Regions from separate parts of the Lysinibacillus sp. Y5S-8 genome, predicted to be linked through region 1. Evidence: riboswitches for the same ligand, from Rfam matches in the RefSeq annotation. Region 1 holds a riboswitch; each other region holds the start of a gene.

Region 1 (6,298 bases):
TATTGCGTTAAGTGCGATTTTAATTGGGATTATTTTTACAACATCTATTATCGTGACAAGCATTACGTTAGGCATTTATCTTTTTATAACATTCACCTATGTATGGAAAGGTCGTTATCAAGCCAATTAATGGTCTTTATAGTTTTTTTCGACACAGTTTTTCATAAAAAATACATTGCAGGCAGATTGTTCGCTCAAGTGAATTTATCCATGCTATACTACAATCATAGTAAGTTTAAGGAGGATTTCAAATGGCAATTGTACATGCAACAGATGCTACGTTCCAGGACGATATTAAAGAAGGGTTAGTACTTGTAGACTTTTGGGCTGCTTGGTGCGGACCTTGTAAAATGATTGGGCCAGTTCTTGAAGAAATGGACGCTGCAGGAAGTGCGGCTAAAATTGTAAAAGTTGACGTAGACAATAACCAAGGTACTGCAGCTCAGTATCAAATTATGTCAATTCCGTCTTTACTATTATTTAAAGATGGAGAATTAGTTGACAAAACTGTAGGCTTCCAACCGAAAGAAGCTTTAGAAGCATTTATCGCAAAACATGCGTAATTAATGAAGTTCACAAAAGCCGGACCATCAATAGATGTGTTCGGCTTTTTTTCGTTATATAATAAAGGTAATATCTATCATATTCAATTGAGGGGAATTTTTATGTAGGGGGGCAGGTAGGTAATGAACGATTTAATCAAGCGTAAACTAGATATTTTACCGGATCAGCCTGGCTGCTATTTGATGAAGGATCGTCAAGGGACAATCATTTATGTGGGCAAAGCGAAAATACTGAAAAACCGTGTACGTTCATATTTTACGGGAACACATGAAGGCAAAACACAAAGGCTTGTCGGTGAAATAGAAGATTTTGAGTATATCGTGACATCATCTAATATTGAAGCACTTATTTTAGAGCTGAATCTCATTAAATTACATGATCCAAAATACAATGTCATGCTAACAGATGATAAGACATATCCATATTTAAAAATTACGAATGAAAAACATCCACGTCTTATTACGACACGTAAGGTAAAAAAGGATAAGGCTAAATATTTTGGTCCTTACCCTAATGCTTATGCGGCAAGTGAAACGAAAAAGCTGTTGGATCGATTGTATCCATTGCGCAAATGTGTCCAATTGCCTTCAAAAGTTTGCTTGTATTATCATATGGGGCAATGTTTAGCACCTTGTGTAAAAGAAATTAATGGTCAAGTTTATCAAGAGATGATTGAAGATATGACGAAGTTTTTAAATGGTGGTGTCGAGGCAGTCAAAAAAGAGCTTGAAGTTAAAATGCTTGCAGCTGCTGAAAGCTTAGAATTTGAACGAGCGAAAGAGTTTCGCGATCAGATTGCACATATTGATACGGTCATGCAGAAACAAAAAATAGTATCAAGTGATACAACGAACCGCGATGTATTTGGCTATGCCGTCGAAAAAGGCTGGATGTGTGTGCAAGTTTTCTTTGTTCGCCAAGGAAAGCTGATTGAGCGTGATGTCTCGGTTTTCCCAATCTATCAAGATGCTGAGGAAGAGTTTTTAACATTTGTTGGCCGCTTTTATGAAAAACCAGAGCATATTAAGCCGAAAGAAATTTTTATTCCACAAGCAATTGATGCAGCCATCTTAACGGAGTTATTAGAGCTTAAAGTTCTCACACCAAAAAGAGGTCAAAAGAGGGAATTGGTTGAATTAGCAACTAAAAATGCTGAAATTGCTGTGGCAGCTAAATTCCAGCTAATTGAACGGCAGGAAGAACGGACAATTGGTGCTTGTGAGGCACTTGGTGAAGCAATAGGTATTTCAACGCCATTACGAATTGAGGCATTTGACAATAGTCATATGCATGGCACGGATGCTGTATCAGCTATGGTTGTCTTCATTGATGGAAAGCCTGCGAAAAAGGAATATCGTAAATACAAAACGCGTACGGCTGCAAAGCATGATGATTACGGTGCGATGCAAGAGGTTATACGTCGGCGATATTCGCGTGTCTTAAAGGAAGGCTTGCCATTGCCAGATTTAGTCTTAATTGATGGTGGCAAGGGGCAAATGGAAGTCGCCCGTGAAGTACTAGAAGATGAGCTTGGACTTGTTATACCGATTGCTGGTTTAGCAAAAGATGATAAGCATAATACATCGCAGCTATTGTTTGGTGATCCACCAGAAGTAATTGCCTTAAAGCGTACTAGTGATGGCTTTTATTTATTGCAACGAATTCAGGACGAAGTTCACCGCTTTGCTATTACCTTCTTGCGCCAACAGCATGAGAAGCATGCTATTCAATCGGTGTTAGACCATATTGAAGGTGTGGGGCCAAAACGCAAGCAGCAGTTGCTCAAACATTTTGGTTCAGTTAAGAAAATTCGAGAGGCAAGCGAGCTAGCTTTGCAGGAGGCAGGAATACCTGCTAATTTAGCGAGCCAAATTTATAGCTATTTTCAGCAAGAGTCATTGTCAAAGGAATAGACATGTGCTAAGGTTGTAAATAACATTGTTCGTCAATGTGATGAATAGCGAACTGGTGTGGCTAGCATGTTAACGCCAGCGTTAAACCAATTGAATACATTCACTTTATGGTGATGATAGAGGTGCAAGATTCAAGAGTAACACAATGGAGGATGAACAAGTCCAGAGATCGTGTGTGAAAGGGAAGCTTGCCGAAGTACAGCATTGTTGTTTCCTTTGTTGTACTGGTTTTACATTTAAGAAATGTAAGATTGTCGATTCTAAAAGTTTCGGAGAGCTATCACACATGCACAAGTTACGATCATTGTACATGTTATAGGCAGCTTTCACGTTATGTGGAGGCTGCCTTTTAGTTTTTTAGAAGCAGGTGAAATATATGGACTGGAAAGGAGAACGCAAGAAATGGCTAAAATAATGATGAAGTTTGGAGGGGCTGCACTAGCTTCTACTGAACAAATCCAAGAGGCAGCAAGGAAGGCGATTGCTGAAAAGGACAGAGGCTTCGATGTAGTCGTGGTCGTTGCAGCAATGGGACACACAACGAAAGATGTGCAAACGATGGTACATCAACTAACGGACGAAGTGCCCAAACGGGAATTAGCTGCAGTCGTGTCTACGGGCTCTCAATTATCCAGCGCTTTATTTGCCATCGCATTACAAGAAGCGGGCTATGAGGCAGTGTCCTTAACTGGATGGCAAGCAGGTATACATACAGATTGTAAGTATCGTCATGCACGTATCGACTATATCGATGACAGTCGTATTGAAGAACATCTTGTACAGGGACAAATTGTAGTGATTGCTGGAGAACAGGGTATTGATGAGGAACAAAATATTACTACACTTGGCAAAGGCGGAGCTGAAACAACAGCTATAGCACTCGCTGTAGCATTGGAAGCAGAGCGAACTGATATGTATACAAATGTTGACGGTGTTTATACAGCAGATCCACGCTATGTCAGCAAAGCTCAAAAGCTGCAGGAAATCTCCTATGATGAAATGCTGGAGTTATCTAATTTAGGATCACATGTTATTCATCCTCGTGCAGTGGAGTTAGCAAAAAAATTTCAAATGCCCGTTATTATACGCTCTAGCTTAGTAGAGTCAGTAGGTACTTTATTGAAGGAGGAAGTGGAAATGGAGAAAAATTTAGTTGTCCGTGGTGTAGCCTTTGAGTCAGATATTATCCGTTTAACAGTGGGGTATGATGCGTATGCCGATGGTGCATTGGCAGATATGTTTACAATCCTTGCAGAAAACCGCATTAATGTAGATATTATTGTACAGGCAATCATTGATGGCTTAAAACCAACTGTGTCTTTTTCCATTTTAAAAGAGGAATTTGCGGAAACATTGCGTGTTCTAGAAGATAGTAAATTGTCACTTGGCTTTAGTTTTGCTGACTTTGAAATAGGATTGGCGAAGGTTTCTATCATTGGTTCAGGTATGGCCTCTAATCCAGGTGTTGCTGCTCGCATGTTTGATCGATTACGTCGTGAAGATATTCCTATAAAAATGGTTAGTACGTCTGAAATAAAAGTGTCTGTTGTTGTACCACAGGATGATATGATTCGTGCAGCAAATGCCTTGCATGATGAATTCAATTTAGAGCAAGCACTTTATATATAATAATAGAAGAAACAGTATTTTATGTAATAGTCCGAAATTAAAGGAAGAAAAAAGAAGGATTGTCATCCCGTTGAATAGGGAGACAATCCTTTTCATTATTCAGTAGGAATGGTATTCATAATACGTTCCTTGACATCCCATTTGACTGTAAACATGACATAGTGCTGCTTTTCTCGCTTTTCATCATAGCATTCTGTAAGGTAGCCTTTAGCTAATTGAATTTGCTCTGCTATAAATCCTGCTTCCAGTCTAAAGCTTCGTTGTTTGATTTGCAATATTTCAGGGTCATTTGTCAATTGGAAAATGCGACCATCCTTTGATTCCTTCATGAGCTCTAGTGTACCCCAGCAGGCATCTGCGAAAAATGCGATAAGTTCGTCTTGACTTTTGCATGGGAACTTGCGAGCAAGCTCTTTACCTGCCCAATAAAGGACATCATTCTCATGTTTACCAAGGATAGAAGATAGAATATGATCGCGAATGAGCTCATAACCAAATGATGAAATTGTAGGAGATGGAGTGTTTAACATTGTTATCCTTCTTTCTTAGAATTTTCTTAAAATTCAACAGTAATAAAGTAATGATAGATTTTTCGAGAAAAAACAACGCATCATGTACTAGATTAGTTCTTTAATAAGCTCTATGAAAAACTCCGAGTTGCCTTGACGCTCGTAGCTCTTGAGAGTACAATAAACATGTCATAATATTGTACCATGATGAAATACACAGTCAATGAAGTATCATTTACAAAATGATGACTTCTTTTGTTGTGCTATTTTAAGTACTAAGGGGGGTAACAGTCTTGTCGAAAGATCGAGAGTTTTTATGGCGTCGCTTACATTCTCTACTTGGTATCATTCCAGTAGGTCTGTTTTTAACGATGCACCTGTTCATTAACTTTACAGCAACAGGCGGGGCAGAAAGTTACAATGATGCTACCGCAGTAATGGAAAAGATTCCATTCCTTATCCTAGTTGAATGGATTGTCATCTATATTCCATTAATGTTCCACGCATTCTATGGTGTCTACATTGCATTCACTGCTACACCAAACACAGGACGTTTCAGCACATACCGTAACTGGATGTTCTCTTTACAACGTTTCACTGGTGTATTCCTAGTGATTTTCATTGCATGGCATATTTTCCAAACTCGTATTCAAAAAGCACTTGGCACACACGTTGATTACGACATGATGGCGAATATCGTTGCTAATCCATTCATGCTTGGATTCTACATTGTTGGTATTTTATCAGCAACTTTCCACTTATCTAACGGTTTATGGGCATTCCTAGTAAGCTGGGGTATTACACAATCTCCTCAGTCTCAAAAGATTGCTACTTACGTAACAAACATTATTTTCGTAATTCTAAGTGTAGTTGGTGTGGCTGCTATTTTAGCTTTCGTATAATTCAATAGAAGCTACGATAGAGTAACAGCAATCATTGCAATTTTTTAAGAGGAGTGAGAAATAATCATGGCGAAAAGCAAAATAATTGTTGTCGGCGGTGGTCTTGCCGGTCTGATGGCAACGATTAAAGCAGCTGAAGTTGGTACTGAAGTTGATTTATTCTCATTAGTTCCTGTAAAACGCTCACACTCTGTTTGTGCGCAAGGCGGAATTAATGGTGCGGTAAATACAAAAGGTGAAGGGGATTCTCCATGGATTCACTTTGATGATACAGTATATGGTGGGGACTTCTTAGCGAACCAACCACCAGTAAAAGGTATGTGTGACGCAGCACCTGGCATTATCCACTTAATGGACCGTATGGGTGTTATGTTCAACCGTACACCAGAAGGACTTTTAGATTTCCGTCGTTTTGGTGGTACTTTAATGCACCGTACAGCTTTCTCTGGTGCAACAACTGGTCAACAATTACTATATGCGCTAGATGAGCAAGTTCGTTCTCATGAAGTAGCTGGTTTAGTAAATAAATATGAGCACTGGGAATTCCTTGGTGTTATCATCGATGATGACGGCGTTTGCCGTGGTATCGTAGCGCAAGATATGCGTACAGAAGAAATTAAATCATTCCGTGCAGACGCTGTTATTATGGCGACTGGTGGCCCTGGGATTATCTTCGGTAAAACAACAAACTCTGTTATTAACACAGGTTCTGCTGCTTCTATCGTTTATCAACAAGGTGCTTCATATGCGAATGGCGAATTCATTCAAATTCACCCAACAG
Region 2 (6,298 bases), 1.6 Mb from region 1:
GATTTAGATGTTGCCTATAATGGCTTAAAAGATGCGCTCGGCCCAATGGCTGCCATTTCATTTGGTCTTGGTTTACTTATTGCCGGGCTAGCTAGCTCCTCTGTCGGGACGTTAGCAGGTGATGTAGTCATGCAAGGGTTCATTCAAAGAAAAATACCACTTTATTTACGTAGAGCGATTACTATGGTGCCGCCTCTAGTCATTATTGCATTAGGCGTGAATGCAACCTATGCGCTCGTTCTAAGTCAGGTCGTTTTATCTTTCGGTATTGCATTTGCTCTTGTCCCTCTTGTTATGTTTACAAGCAAACAAAACATCATGGGCAGTTTAGTCAATCACCGTATTACAACTTTTTTAGGTTGGTTTGTTGTTGTCATCGTTGTGACATTAAATATTTACTTACTGTGGGAAACAATATTTGGATAATAAAAAACCAGGTACTCGAGAATGGGTACCTGGTTTTTATTTGATTAGACATCGACTTTCGAATGGCTAGTTAGTAAATACTAATATTACTATATATGTGATATTATTTTTTGATATTTTTAACGACGGTTAAGACATAAAAAAGCTGTCCCATAAACCAATCATTCATTAGTTTACAGAACAGCCCTACTATTTAATCTTCCACTTTTAAATCACATTCTTGAAGTGAAAGCATTTTTGTTTTGTGCTTGATTTTGTAGCCAAACCATAACAGTAAAAATAGTGGGATTCCAACATAAGAAACTAATATCCCATACCAATCAATTTGGTCTCCCGTAAAGGCCGTGTAATTTTGCCCAATGACCACAATCATACAAACAGTAAAGGCAAATAGTGGTCCAAACGGGTACAATTTTGCTCTATAAGGTAATAGCTTTGGATCTAGGCCCTGTACTTCAAATGCACGACGGAAGCGATAATGACTAAAGGCAATACCTAGCCATGCAATAAAACCAGACATACCAGAGGCATTTAACAGCCAAATATAAACAACGCCATCACCAAAGAAAGACGCTAAAAAAGCTAAACAACCTACAGCTAATGTTGCCATCAATGCATAAATTGGTATTCCTCGACGACTTAGCTTTGTGAAGAACTTAGGCGCATGTCCATCCACTGCTAATTGCCATAGCATACGTGATGATGCATAAAGCCCTGAATTTCCAGCTGACAGCATAGCCGTTAAAATAATGGCATTCATTAACGAAGCTGCAAAGGCAATACCTAAGCGGTCAAACACTAATGTAAACGGTGATACTGCGATATCTTCTGATAATAAGCGTTCATCTGTAAATGGAATCAACATTCCGATTGCACCAATTGCTAAAATATAAAACAAAAGAATACGCCAGAATACGGATTTAACAGCCTTTGGAATATTTTTTCCTGGATCGTCTGTTTCACCTGCTGTAATCCCAAGTAACTCTGTTCCTTGGAATGAAAATCCGGCTGCTAGAAAAATGCCAAATGTAGCTAGGAAGCCACCGTGAAATGGTCCATCACTAATAAAGAAATTAGTAAAGCCTACAGGGGCCTGTCCACCTAAAATACCAAAAATCATTAATAAACTGATAATAATAAAAACAATGACTGTCACTACTTTAATCATCGCAAACCAATATTCACTTTCTCCATAGCTCTTTACAGAAAGCAAATTAAATGACAGTACAACAGCAATAAATAATACTGTCCAAAGGGCTGATGAACTATCAGGGAACCAATATTTCATAATTAAGGATACTGCTGCAATTTCTGCTGCAATAGTGATTGCCCAGTTATACCAATAGTTCCAGCCTAATGCAAAGCCTAGTGCTGGATCTACAAATTTTGTTGCATACGTACTAAATGAACCGGATGATGGCATATAGGCAGCCATTTCCCCTAAGCTTGTCATTAAAAAGTACACCATAATACCAATTAGGGCGTAGGCAAGCAATGCACCACCAGGTCCAGCTTGTGCAATGGCACCACCACTGGCTAAAAATAGTCCCGTACCAATTGTACCGCCTAAAGAAATCATTGTGATATGACGGCTTTTCAATTCTTTTTTCAGCTTTGGCGCTTTATGTCCGAGCTGATTTACTTTTATTTCACTCACGATATAGCTTCCTTCCTATTTACGAGGCAAAAAAATGCCATCACATATACACTGTGATGGCTAAGTTAATCCTCAGTTTTTCCTAAATGATAGCTCAACACGTTGTGCAAACGTGACAGTTCTGTTCCTTTCGGAGACAGCCCCAGCATGAGGTTTTCAAGTCCCCTCACACTTCGGCAATATTCCCTTTCAGCTAATTTCATCAATGCTTGTCATTTCCATTAGCATACTTATAAATATCGCGACCTCTACCTCAATACAAACATGAGGCATATAATTATTAAATTTATGATGCTTATTATATTAGCATAAGACCTTTGACATTTCAATATAACAATAAATGTTCTGTATTTTGTGAATCTTCTACTATTTTTATTGGTTTGTTAAAGTGTTATAGTAGTTCAATTAGAATGGTTACGAACAGGGGGAATTATTTTGACTACAAATGATCATTCCGCTAGTTTTCCGAGTAAAAAAATTAGCTGGAAGGGAACAACCTTACTTTTAGTCTTCGGAGTTATCTTTATAGCCTCTACATTAAGAATGCCACTAACTGTTGTTGGCCCTATTATATCATTTATCCGTGACGATCTTGGTATTTCTAATGTACTTGCAGGCTTTCTAACAACGATTCCATTGCTCGCTTTTGCTACCATCTCACCATTTGCGCCCATTGTAGCACGCAAACTAGGGCTTGAGCTAACACTATTTTTATCCACTATTTTATTAGCCTTGGGGATTGTTCTACGTTCCCTTGGTACAACGGGGTTACTTGTATTTGGTACTGTACTCATCGGCGTAGCCATATCATTTGGAAATGTGCTGATTCCAGGATTATTAAAATTAAAATTTCCATACCATGTTGGTTTATTAATGGCTTTTTTCACCATGTCAATGAACTTAACGGCTGGGCTTGGCGCAGGTATTAGCTATCCTATAGCCAATTCATCATTTGGCTGGCAAGGAGCACTGTCCATTGCACTTGTACTAGTGGTCGTAACGATTTTAATTTGGATACCTCAATTGAAATCAAATAAACCTGAGCCTGCCACTACCTCTAAAATAACAGGTACACCCTTATGGAAGTCTCCTGTTACTTGGGCTGTCACAGGTGCAATGGGGTTACAGTCTTTATTATTTTATACGACAGCTGCTTGGATTCCTGAAATCTATATCGCCCAGGGATTGGCTCCTGACAAAGCTGGCTGGATGTTTTCTATCATGCAATTTTCACAAGTACCAATGGCATTGGCTGTGCCTATCATTGCAAGTAAAATGGCTTCTCAAAGACATCTTGTAGTGATGTTTACATTCTTCTATTTAATAGGCTTTATTGGAGTTGTCATGGAGTGGACAAGTCTTGGGGTACTGTGGATGATTCTTTTAGGTTTAGCAGGAGGTTCTTCATTTGCCTTAGCGATGATGTTCTTTACACTTCGTACACGCACGGCATTTGAGGCAGCAGATTTATCAGGCTTTGCACAATCATTAGGTTATTTATTTGCCGCCATTGGCCCTATTCTTTTTGGCTACTTACATGATTTATTGGGTGGCTGGAATATTGCTGGTTGGCTCTTTGTAGTTGTGGCGACCATTCTTTTCTTTTGCTCAATGAGAGCTTCTAAAGACGAATATGTCCATTAAAATAAAGCAGATGGGATAACTGCTCATGTTCCCCATCTGCTTTACTTCTATATAGGTATAGACGTTTTATTTGTCCAATTGCTGTAGTAAGGTTAACAGTTCAGCAAGATGGTCCGCTGTTTCTTTGTTGTGAGCTATAACTGCTGCAAAAATAGGAACAGCCTCTTGTAAGAGTATATAACTAAAATAATAATAGCTTACAAAAGCTTTCTGCTCATAACCCTTTGGCGTTTCCTCCTCCCATTCCAGCTCATCATTCTCTTCGTGATCCATCCATAAATATTTGACATCTAACAGCTCCTGCATAGTTTGAACTGAATATGATGGGTCTAGATAATCCTCAGAAATTGCATGTGCCACAGCTAAATAAAGCTCTACTTCTTGTACAGAGACATCCCGCACTGACCTAAAAATATGAGACAAATAAAAACACCTTTCGTTGAAAAACGGGTATTGAATACCAAACAATCAACGTGGAGGTGTTTTTTCTATGGGTACAAGAGTAAGTTATCCAATTGAGATAAAAATGAAAGCGATTGAAATGAGGTTAGCTGGTGTGCCAGTGAAGGAAGTGCTTGAGCCATTAAATATTAAAAATCATACGCAACTAAAAGTGTGGATGAAATGGTATCGTGAAGGAGAGCATCAACGATTACAACAACCGGTTGGGAAACAGTATTCATTTGGTAAAGGTCCTGAATACGATACAGAGGAGGCACGTTTACAAGCTGAAATTCGTTTCTTAAAACAACAAATTGAAGTACTAAAAAAGTACAAAGAATTGGAGAGGAAGTGGTTGGACAAGCATTCGTAGACCTCGTAGAAGAATTAAAAGGAACCATGTCTATTCAAACTATTTGTGCACATATGGGCGTGGCGAGGGCTACCTATTACCGTTGGCGAAAACAACGTGGGATACTGTCCAATAAAGATAGTCGAGATCAAGCGATTGGTGAAGCTTGTGCAGCCCATAAATATCGTTATGGCTATCGTAAAATCGCTACTTTATTTCCAGAAATTGCAGAAAAAACGGTACAAAGAGTGATGCAAAAATATAATTGGTCTTGTCGTGTCAAAGTAAAAAAGCGTAAACGTACCGGTCAACCAGCGGACATAGCAGACAATACATTAGCCCGTGATTTTAAGGCAACAGCACCCCTCCAGAAGCTCGTAACCGATATTACTTACTTGCCTTTTGGTCAGTCGATGTTATATCTTTCAAGCATCATGGATTTATACAATGGTGAAATCATTGCCTATACAGTCGGTGATACACAAGATACAACGTTTATCTTAGATACGCTCGCTCAATTGAAGCAGCTGCCTGAGGATATCATTCTGCATAGCGATCAGGGCTCTGTGTATACGTCCTATGTTTATCAAGCAGCAGTAAAAGAAAAAGGAATTACCATGAGCATGTCCCGCAAAGGCACGCCCGCTGATAATTCCCCAATCGAAACGTTTCACTCCTCGCTAAAGTCCGAAACGTTCTATCTCGACGGAATACACAGCACGTCTAATGCTTGTGTGATTCGAATCGTCGAAGAATATATACACTATTATAACAATATCCGTATCCAAACGAAACTAAACAACCAGTCGCCGGTAAAATACCGTCAACTGGCAGTTTAAAAGGTGTTTTTTTACTGTCTCAAAAAAGGTAGTCAGTGCCTCCTTCGTATCTTTGCTAGCAAGCTTTTTTAAAAGGACAAGCAAAACCCATGGTGTGACCTGCCATAGTGTACCTTGATGCTCCACTAACTCAGCTAGCTCTGTATATTGCTCCTGTTCAATCAGCTGCGGGATTGCCGTTCCTCTACCATAAGGTGTCGTCAATTGTAACCACGGGATACTCGAAATTTGCTCATTCAACATAGCGTTTCGTCCTCTCCACAATCAGTTAATAGCATGGTTTTTGATAAAAATAATTGGGTGTATGATAAATATTGATATACGGCTTATGGAAAATATGAGTCGTTGCGGGCGAAAGTGGTGGGATTAGCCATGTCCAGTTGCCTGTAACGTCTCGTCCTGCTGATTCCTCTGCTTCTTCAAACAATTTAAACTGCTGAGCAGCTGTATGATGATCGACAATGCTCACGCCTTGTTCTTTAAAAGAATGAAGGACAGCAATATTAAGCTCCACTAATGCACGATCACGCCAAAGTGAAGCTTGCTTGGTTGTATCAAGATTAAAAACCTCCGCAATAGCTGGTAGCATATTATAACGGTCATGATCTGCTAAATTACGTGCACCGATTTCTGTCCCCATATACCAGCCATTAAAGGGTGCCGCTTGAAAATCAATGCCTGCCATTTGAAAACGCATACTTGAAATAATGGGTACAGCATACCATTTCATTCCTAATTTCTCTACATCCACTGACTCTGGATGACGAATTGGCACCTCTAAAATATATTCTACAGGAATTGTAAACAGCTGCGGAGCTCGCTCATCTACTTGTATAACAAGAGGTAACACATCGAATGGTGTCCTCTCACTTTTCCAACCTAACGATTCACATACTTTAGTAAAAGCAATAGAATGTGCATCACCTATAACGCCAGCTT
Region 3 (6,298 bases), 1.1 Mb from region 1:
AACTTGAAACAGATAAAGTAAACGCTGAAATCATTTCTGAAGAAGCAGGTGTATTAACACAAATTTTAGCTGAAGAAGGCGATACTGTACTAGTTGGTCAAGTTATCGCAGTAGTAGAAGCAGGCGAAGGCGCAGCACCTGCACCAGCAGCGGCTCCAGCTGAAGCAGCTCCGGCTCCAGCAGCGCCACAAGCAGCATCTGCACCAGTAGCATCTGCTCCAGTTGTAGAAGAAACGTCTGGTGAGCGAGTAATCGCATCTCCAGCAGCACGTCGTCTTGCTCGTGAAAAAGGTATCAACCTTGCAGCAGTATCTCCAGTAGATCCACAAGGACGTGTACGTGTACAAGATGTAGCAGCTCATGGTACAGCTCCAGCTGTAGCACCAGTAGCAGCACCTACATCAGTAGCAACTTCAGGTGGCCCAGTAGTATTTACACCAGCAGCTAATTCTGACCGTGTAACAATTGAAAAAATGAGCCGTCGTCGCCAAACAATTGCCAAACGTTTATTAGAAGTGAAACAATCAACAGCAATGTTAACAACATTTAACGAAATTGACATGACAAATATCATGGCACTTCGTAAACGTAAACAAGAAGAGTTTGTAAAAGCAAACGACATCAAACTTGGTTTCATGTCATTCTTCACAAAAGCTGTTGTTGCGGCACTAAAAAAATACCCATACGTAAACGCTCAAATCTCTGGCGATGAAATTCATTTAAATAACTTCTTTGATATCGGTATTGCTGTATCAACTGAAGAAGGTTTAGTTGTACCAGTTGTACGCGATGCAAACAGCAAAAACTTTGCAGAAATCGAAAAAGATATCGCTAACTTAGCGACAAAAGCTCGTGATAAAAAATTAGGCTTAAATGACATGGCTGGTGGATCATTCACAATCACAAATGGTGGTGTATTCGGTTCATTAATGTCAACTCCTATTATGAACGGTACGCAAGCTGGTATTTTAGGTATGCACTCAATTGTTAACCGTCCAGTTGCAGTAAATGGTGAAGTTCAAATCCGTCCAATGATGTATGTAGCACTTTCTTACGATCACCGTATCATCGATGGAAAAGATTCTGTAGGATTCTTAAAAACAGTTAAAGAATTAATCGAAAATCCTGAAGATTTACTATTAAATTCATAATGCCATTCAACCCTGCGAACAATGTTCAGCAGGGTTTTTTTATGCATGACGAAAGATTTTGACCGATTCTATGTTTGAAAGAGTACTAATGTTATATCGTTTAGAGGAGCAAAAAAGAAATAAACACAACTTTTCTCACATAGAGCACATACTCTATAATAAAAATTTGTTGTAATTTTCAGAAATATCGATGGAAGCTTAACGATTTAAAATGAATAGAGAACGAACAATATCCTAATATTGTCATTAGTCAGAAAAATGTTAAAACTGTCTTGACGAGTGTACTAGTTTTATAGTAGTATCTAAATATCAATTAAATAAACAAACCTCACTAACGTTTACCAGTGAGGTAGAGGCGCGGTATTTATTAGTTCATTGTTGAGTTCAAGCAAGCGAAGACGCAATGAAGAAGGAAATATCGCCGAAGTATAAAAGGAGCTCGTACTTTTATGCTGGGTCTGCAGTGAATAAGTGCAGGACTGTCCTAGTAAATGGATTTCCAGATTTACTAGGTTGTGCTATCTCGGAAAATGGAAATTATAGTGAGGATTTGGGCAACTGTCATACAAGGTAAGACCTAAGTTCAATATACTTAGGTCTTTTTTATTACAGTTGTCTTATTTTTTTACAGAAAAGGGGAGTTTTTTATGAAAAGAAAATGGTTGTTAGTAATGATCTCTATCATGACAGCAATTGTGCTAGCTGCATGTGGCACTAGCGACAAAAAGGATGGCGGTTCAGGTGATGCTGGTGCTGACAAGGAAGCAAGTGGCGGTGAATTCCGAATCGGAATGGAGGCTGGCTATCCACCATTTAACTGGACACAGCAAGGTGATGCTAATGGTGCAGTGAAAATTGCTGATAATGCAGAGTATGCAGGCGGCTACGATGTCCAAATGGCAAAAAAAATTGCTGAAGGCTTAGGCAAAGAGCTAGTCATTGTCAAAATGGAATGGGATGGATTAGTACCAGCGCTACAATCTAACAAAATTGATGCCATTATCGCGGGTATGTCACCAACTGAAGAGCGTAAGAAAACGATTGATTTTACAGAAAACTACTATACTTCTGATTTCGTTATGGTTATTAAGAAAGGTAGCAAGTATGAAAATGCAAAATCGATTCAAGATTTCTCTGGTGCTAAAATTACTTCACAATTAAATACATCGAACTATAACGTTATTGATCAAATTAACGGTGTAGAAAAACAAACAGCAATGGAAAGCTTCCCCTCAATGCGTGTCGCTTTAGAGGCTGGCAAAATTGATGGCTATGTAGCAGAACGTCCAGAAGGTATTTCCGCTGCTGCTGCCAACGATAAGTTCACATATGTTGCATTTGAAGAAGGCTTTGATACGGATCTTTCCAATACTTCGATTGCTGTAGGCTTACGTAAAGACGATGCAAACCGTGAAAAAATCAACGAAATCCTAAAAGGTATTTCGGAAGACGATCGTCAAGCTATTATGGAAGAAGCGATTTCTCAACAACCAGCAGCACAATAATGACAAGGCACGGGCTAGTTGCTGGTCCGTGCATGATCATTTCATCATTATCAAAATGAGAACCTCTCTACATAATGATAATGTCCTAGCGTAACAAATCATAGAATAGTAGAAATAGCTAGGACACGAAGGAAATAAGCAAGCAACATGACATTGTTAGGAGGAACATCATGAGTCTTGAATGGATACTTTCAATTATTGAAAACAACTGGCAAATGTTTTTACGAGGTGCGTATTATACGTTACTGATTTCGATTATTAGTACAATTATTGGTGCATTCATCGGATTTTTCATTGGAATTATGCATACGATTCCAGTTCGTAAAAAAGGTTTAAAATTTTATAGCTTAAAGCTTATTAATTTTATCCTGACATGCTATGTTGAATTTTTCCGTGGTACACCAATGATTGTACAGGCTATGGTAGTCTACTACGGACTAGATATCGCATTTGGTATCGATATGCATTTTATTACAGCAGGTATTTTAGTCGTTTCCCTTAACACAGGGGCCTATATGGCAGAAATTGTTCGAGGTGGTATTGTCTCGATTGATAATGGTCAATACGAGGCAGCATCGGCAATTGGTATGAATCACTTCCAAATCATGCTGCATGTTGTTTTACCACAAGTAGCACGTAATGTCTTACCAGCGACAGGTAACCAATTAATTATGAATATTAAAGATACAGCCGTCTTAAATGTCATTGGGGTAACGGAATTATTCTTCCAAACAAAATCAATTTCAGGTAACAACTTCCGTTATTTTGAATCATTCTTTGTCGCATGTATTCTTTATTTTATCATGACATTTACCGCATCTCGCATCCTTCTCTATGTTGAAAAACGTCTAGATGGACCTGATGCCTATCAAAAAGAACAAAAAGAAGCTGTATAGGGGGACGCACAAATGGCAGTGATTAAGATTGAACATTTAAGTAAATCATTTGGACGTAACCAAGTGTTAAAAGATGTAAATTTCCAAGTAGAAAAAGGCGAAGTCGTTTGTTTAATTGGCTCTTCTGGTTCTGGTAAATCGACATTACTTCGTTGCATCAATTTATTAGAAACGCCAAGTGGTGGTCAAATTATTTATAAAGGGGAAGATATTTTAGATGATAAGCACAATATTCAAGAATATCGTACACATCTAGGAATGGTATTCCAGCAATTCAATTTATTTAACAATCACAATGTGTTAAACAATTGCACAGTGGGCCAAATCAAAGTATTGAAGCGATCAAAGAAAGAAGCAGAAGAAACGGCGCTTAAATATTTGAATATCGTTGGTATGGATCAATTTGTGAACGCCAAGCCTCGTCAGCTTTCAGGGGGGCAAAAGCAGCGTGTGGCTATCGCTCGAGCATTATCAATGAATCCAGATGTCATGCTATTTGATGAACCGACATCGGCATTAGACCCAGAAATGGTCGGTGAGGTATTAAAGGTGATGCGACAGTTAGCTACTGAGGGAAATACAATGTTAATCGTGACACATGAGATGGAGTTTGCCAAAGAGGTGGCAGATCGTGTCGTCTTTATGGATAAAGGCATCATTGTCGAGGAAGGCCCACCATCACAAGTATTAGTAAACCCTCAGCATGAACGGACAAAAGAATTTTTAAAGCGGACATTAAAATAAGCATAAAAAAAGTGAGTCCGATTTACTGGACTCACTTATTTTCTAGAATTCCATTCTGCATAAAGAACAAAGCAGATTGCAAATGCTACAGCAATAATAAAAAACCATTGCGGTACACCACCAAAACTCATCATAACACCTCAAATAGTCATTTTTTTTGGATAGAATAGCTATAGTCTTTCTTTTTTCTCCACAAAAGCCCAAAAATATTATAAAATAAGCAATAGACATTAGCTTAGGCTAGTAAAGAGAGGTAGAGAGAATATGTTACATTTAAAATGGAAAGATGCGCCAACACTACGCACGATAACTTGCAAACATACAAATGCATCAAAATACTTAGTGTCCAATGTATTAACAGTAGGGAAAGAATATGAAGTAAAAAATGAAACAGAAGAGTTCATTTTTATCATCGATAATACAGGTAATGTCGGTGGCTACTATAAAGATTATTTTGAATAACATAAAACAGGGTGGTTCAGATTATGTGCTGAGCCACCCCTTTTTTTGTTAATCGCGCTGATAGCCTCTGGCACCTGCCACATCTTGTAGCTGTTGTTTTTCTTGTTCAGTTGCTGTATGCAGGGCAAACACATCTTTAATCGCGGTTTGCAGTTCTCGCTGCGTTTCTTTAAATTTCGAAACCTGCTGTTCAAACGATGGACTAGAGAAGCGATCATGTGCCTGAGCTAATCGTTCTTCTAGCTGTGCATAGTGATGATCCATATGCATAGAAAGCATCATCGCCAGCTGATTTTTCCAAAGAGGAATCAAAGTGACAATCGAAAATTCAATTTTTTCCGCTAACGTTTGATTCGCCTGTTGAATCATGCGTATTTGAGGAGCCGTTTGCAGCGCTACTTGCTGTGATACTTGTAAATCATAAATACGTTGATCCAACCTTTCAATTTGTGCGGCAAAGTCATTGAGCTGCTGAATAGCAAGCGGTTGTTTCGTTGCTTGAACACTCGTTATTTGTGTGGGTAACTCAACCTCAATGGCTTGCTGTTTTTTCATTTGACCTGCTGCAATGGCAGTAGCCAGCTCCTCAAAAAATCCACGATTATGAGCATAAAGTGCTTCTAAGTTTTCGACATCCTTGATCAACTGAAGCTGTGCACGCTCTAGCTGAACGCCAATACGTTCCACCTGAATACTAATACGCTCAAATTCTGTTAATGTTTGCTTCACAGTCGGCTCTGTTTTTCCAAAGATTTTTTTGAAAAAGGTTTGTTTCTTTGGTTCTAAAGCCGTCGGGTCTATTCGATCTAACGTGTGCATTAAGGAATCAAGCATTTGACCGATTTTTGAGACGTCCTTTTGCTTCACTTGCGCAAGCATGCGATCAGCAAATTGAGACAGGGCTCGCTGTGAATCTTGCCCAAGGGACAGCAATGATTCAAAATCTGTTAAATCAATTTGACTAGCATAAAGTAAGGCACGACTTTGTGCAAGAGGCGATAGCGTTTCATAAGTCGCCATCGCCTCATTTTGTGGAGTTGTTTCTAAATAGGATTGGACTAGTGGAGAAAGTCCTGGTATGGTATTCAGTTGAAATGCGTGTTCATTTGCTGTCATTTATCGTCCCCTCGCCAATCCAATTGTTCTCTACGTCTAAGATTGGAACGATTTGCGAATTCAATCTCCATTTGTAGGGTATCAATATCATTAGCAAGCGCGTCCTTTAAATCAATTTGAATCGTATCATTTAAATCAGTTAGCGTTTCACGTGTTTTTGATAATGTTAATTGAATTTCTTTATCCTTAACAGGCTGCTTCGAAAGCATTGTATACTTATCTGTTAATTCCACAGCAGAAGGTAAGTGTGCATAGAAAAAGGGCTCTACATTATAAAATTTTCGTGGGTCTGTCTTCACAATTTTGACGATATTTTTAGAAATACGCGTCATTTCAAGTAATTGTTTAAACGCAGATACAGAACGTACGCGTAAATAGTTTTGACTTAATGTTTGAATATGCTTATTAGCTGCTGATAATTGTG

What was found. Region 1 has a riboswitch for lysine ahead of V6670_RS16450 (aspartate kinase). Riboswitches for the same ligand answer to the same signal wherever they lie in the genome.
Positions count from the first base shown of each region.
Region 2: it holds a riboswitch for lysine, as region 1 does, so the genes downstream of both, V6670_RS01280 (amino acid permease) here and V6670_RS16450 (aspartate kinase) in region 1, are expected to answer to the same signal.
Region 3: it holds a riboswitch for lysine, as region 1 does, so the genes downstream of both, V6670_RS11055 (transporter substrate-binding domain-containing protein) here and V6670_RS16450 (aspartate kinase) in region 1, are expected to answer to the same signal.

Region 1 is NZ_CP145889.1:3,370,542-3,376,839, reverse strand. Features, by position in the region: gene V6670_RS16465 (amino acid permease) at 1-130, shown strand, start outside; gene trxA (thioredoxin) at 252-563, shown strand; gene uvrC (excinuclease ABC subunit UvrC) at 687-2,477, shown strand; lysine riboswitch at 2,587-2,765, shown strand; gene V6670_RS16450 (aspartate kinase) at 2,880-4,106, shown strand; gene V6670_RS16445 (YslB family protein) at 4,202-4,636, opposite strand; gene V6670_RS16440 (succinate dehydrogenase cytochrome b558 subunit) at 4,909-5,517, shown strand; gene sdhA (succinate dehydrogenase flavoprotein subunit) at 5,584-6,298, shown strand, end outside.
Region 2 is NZ_CP145889.1:259,403-265,700, reverse strand. Features, by position in the region: gene V6670_RS01285 (Nramp family divalent metal transporter) at 1-426, shown strand, start outside; gene V6670_RS01280 (amino acid permease) at 620-2,083, opposite strand; lysine riboswitch at 2,166-2,342, opposite strand; gene V6670_RS01275 (MFS transporter) at 2,519-3,727, shown strand; gene V6670_RS01270 (hypothetical protein) at 3,794-4,150, opposite strand; one part of gene V6670_RS01265 (IS3 family transposase) at 4,218-4,491, shown strand; one part of gene V6670_RS01265 (IS3 family transposase) at 4,491-5,359, shown strand; gene V6670_RS01260 (hypothetical protein) at 5,315-5,602, opposite strand; gene V6670_RS01255 (nitric oxide synthase oxygenase) at 5,628-6,298, opposite strand, start outside.
Region 3 is NZ_CP145889.1:2,278,282-2,284,579, forward strand. Features, by position in the region: gene odhB (2-oxoglutarate dehydrogenase complex dihydrolipoyllysine-residue succinyltransferase) at 1-1,151, shown strand, start outside; lysine riboswitch at 1,494-1,680, shown strand; gene V6670_RS11055 (transporter substrate-binding domain-containing protein) at 1,799-2,656, shown strand; gene V6670_RS11060 (amino acid ABC transporter permease) at 2,827-3,552, shown strand; gene V6670_RS11065 (amino acid ABC transporter ATP-binding protein) at 3,565-4,296, shown strand; gene V6670_RS11070 (DUF6501 family protein) at 4,561-4,758, shown strand; gene V6670_RS11075 (toxic anion resistance protein) at 4,807-5,874, opposite strand; gene V6670_RS11080 (5-bromo-4-chloroindolyl phosphate hydrolysis family protein) at 5,871-6,298, opposite strand, start outside.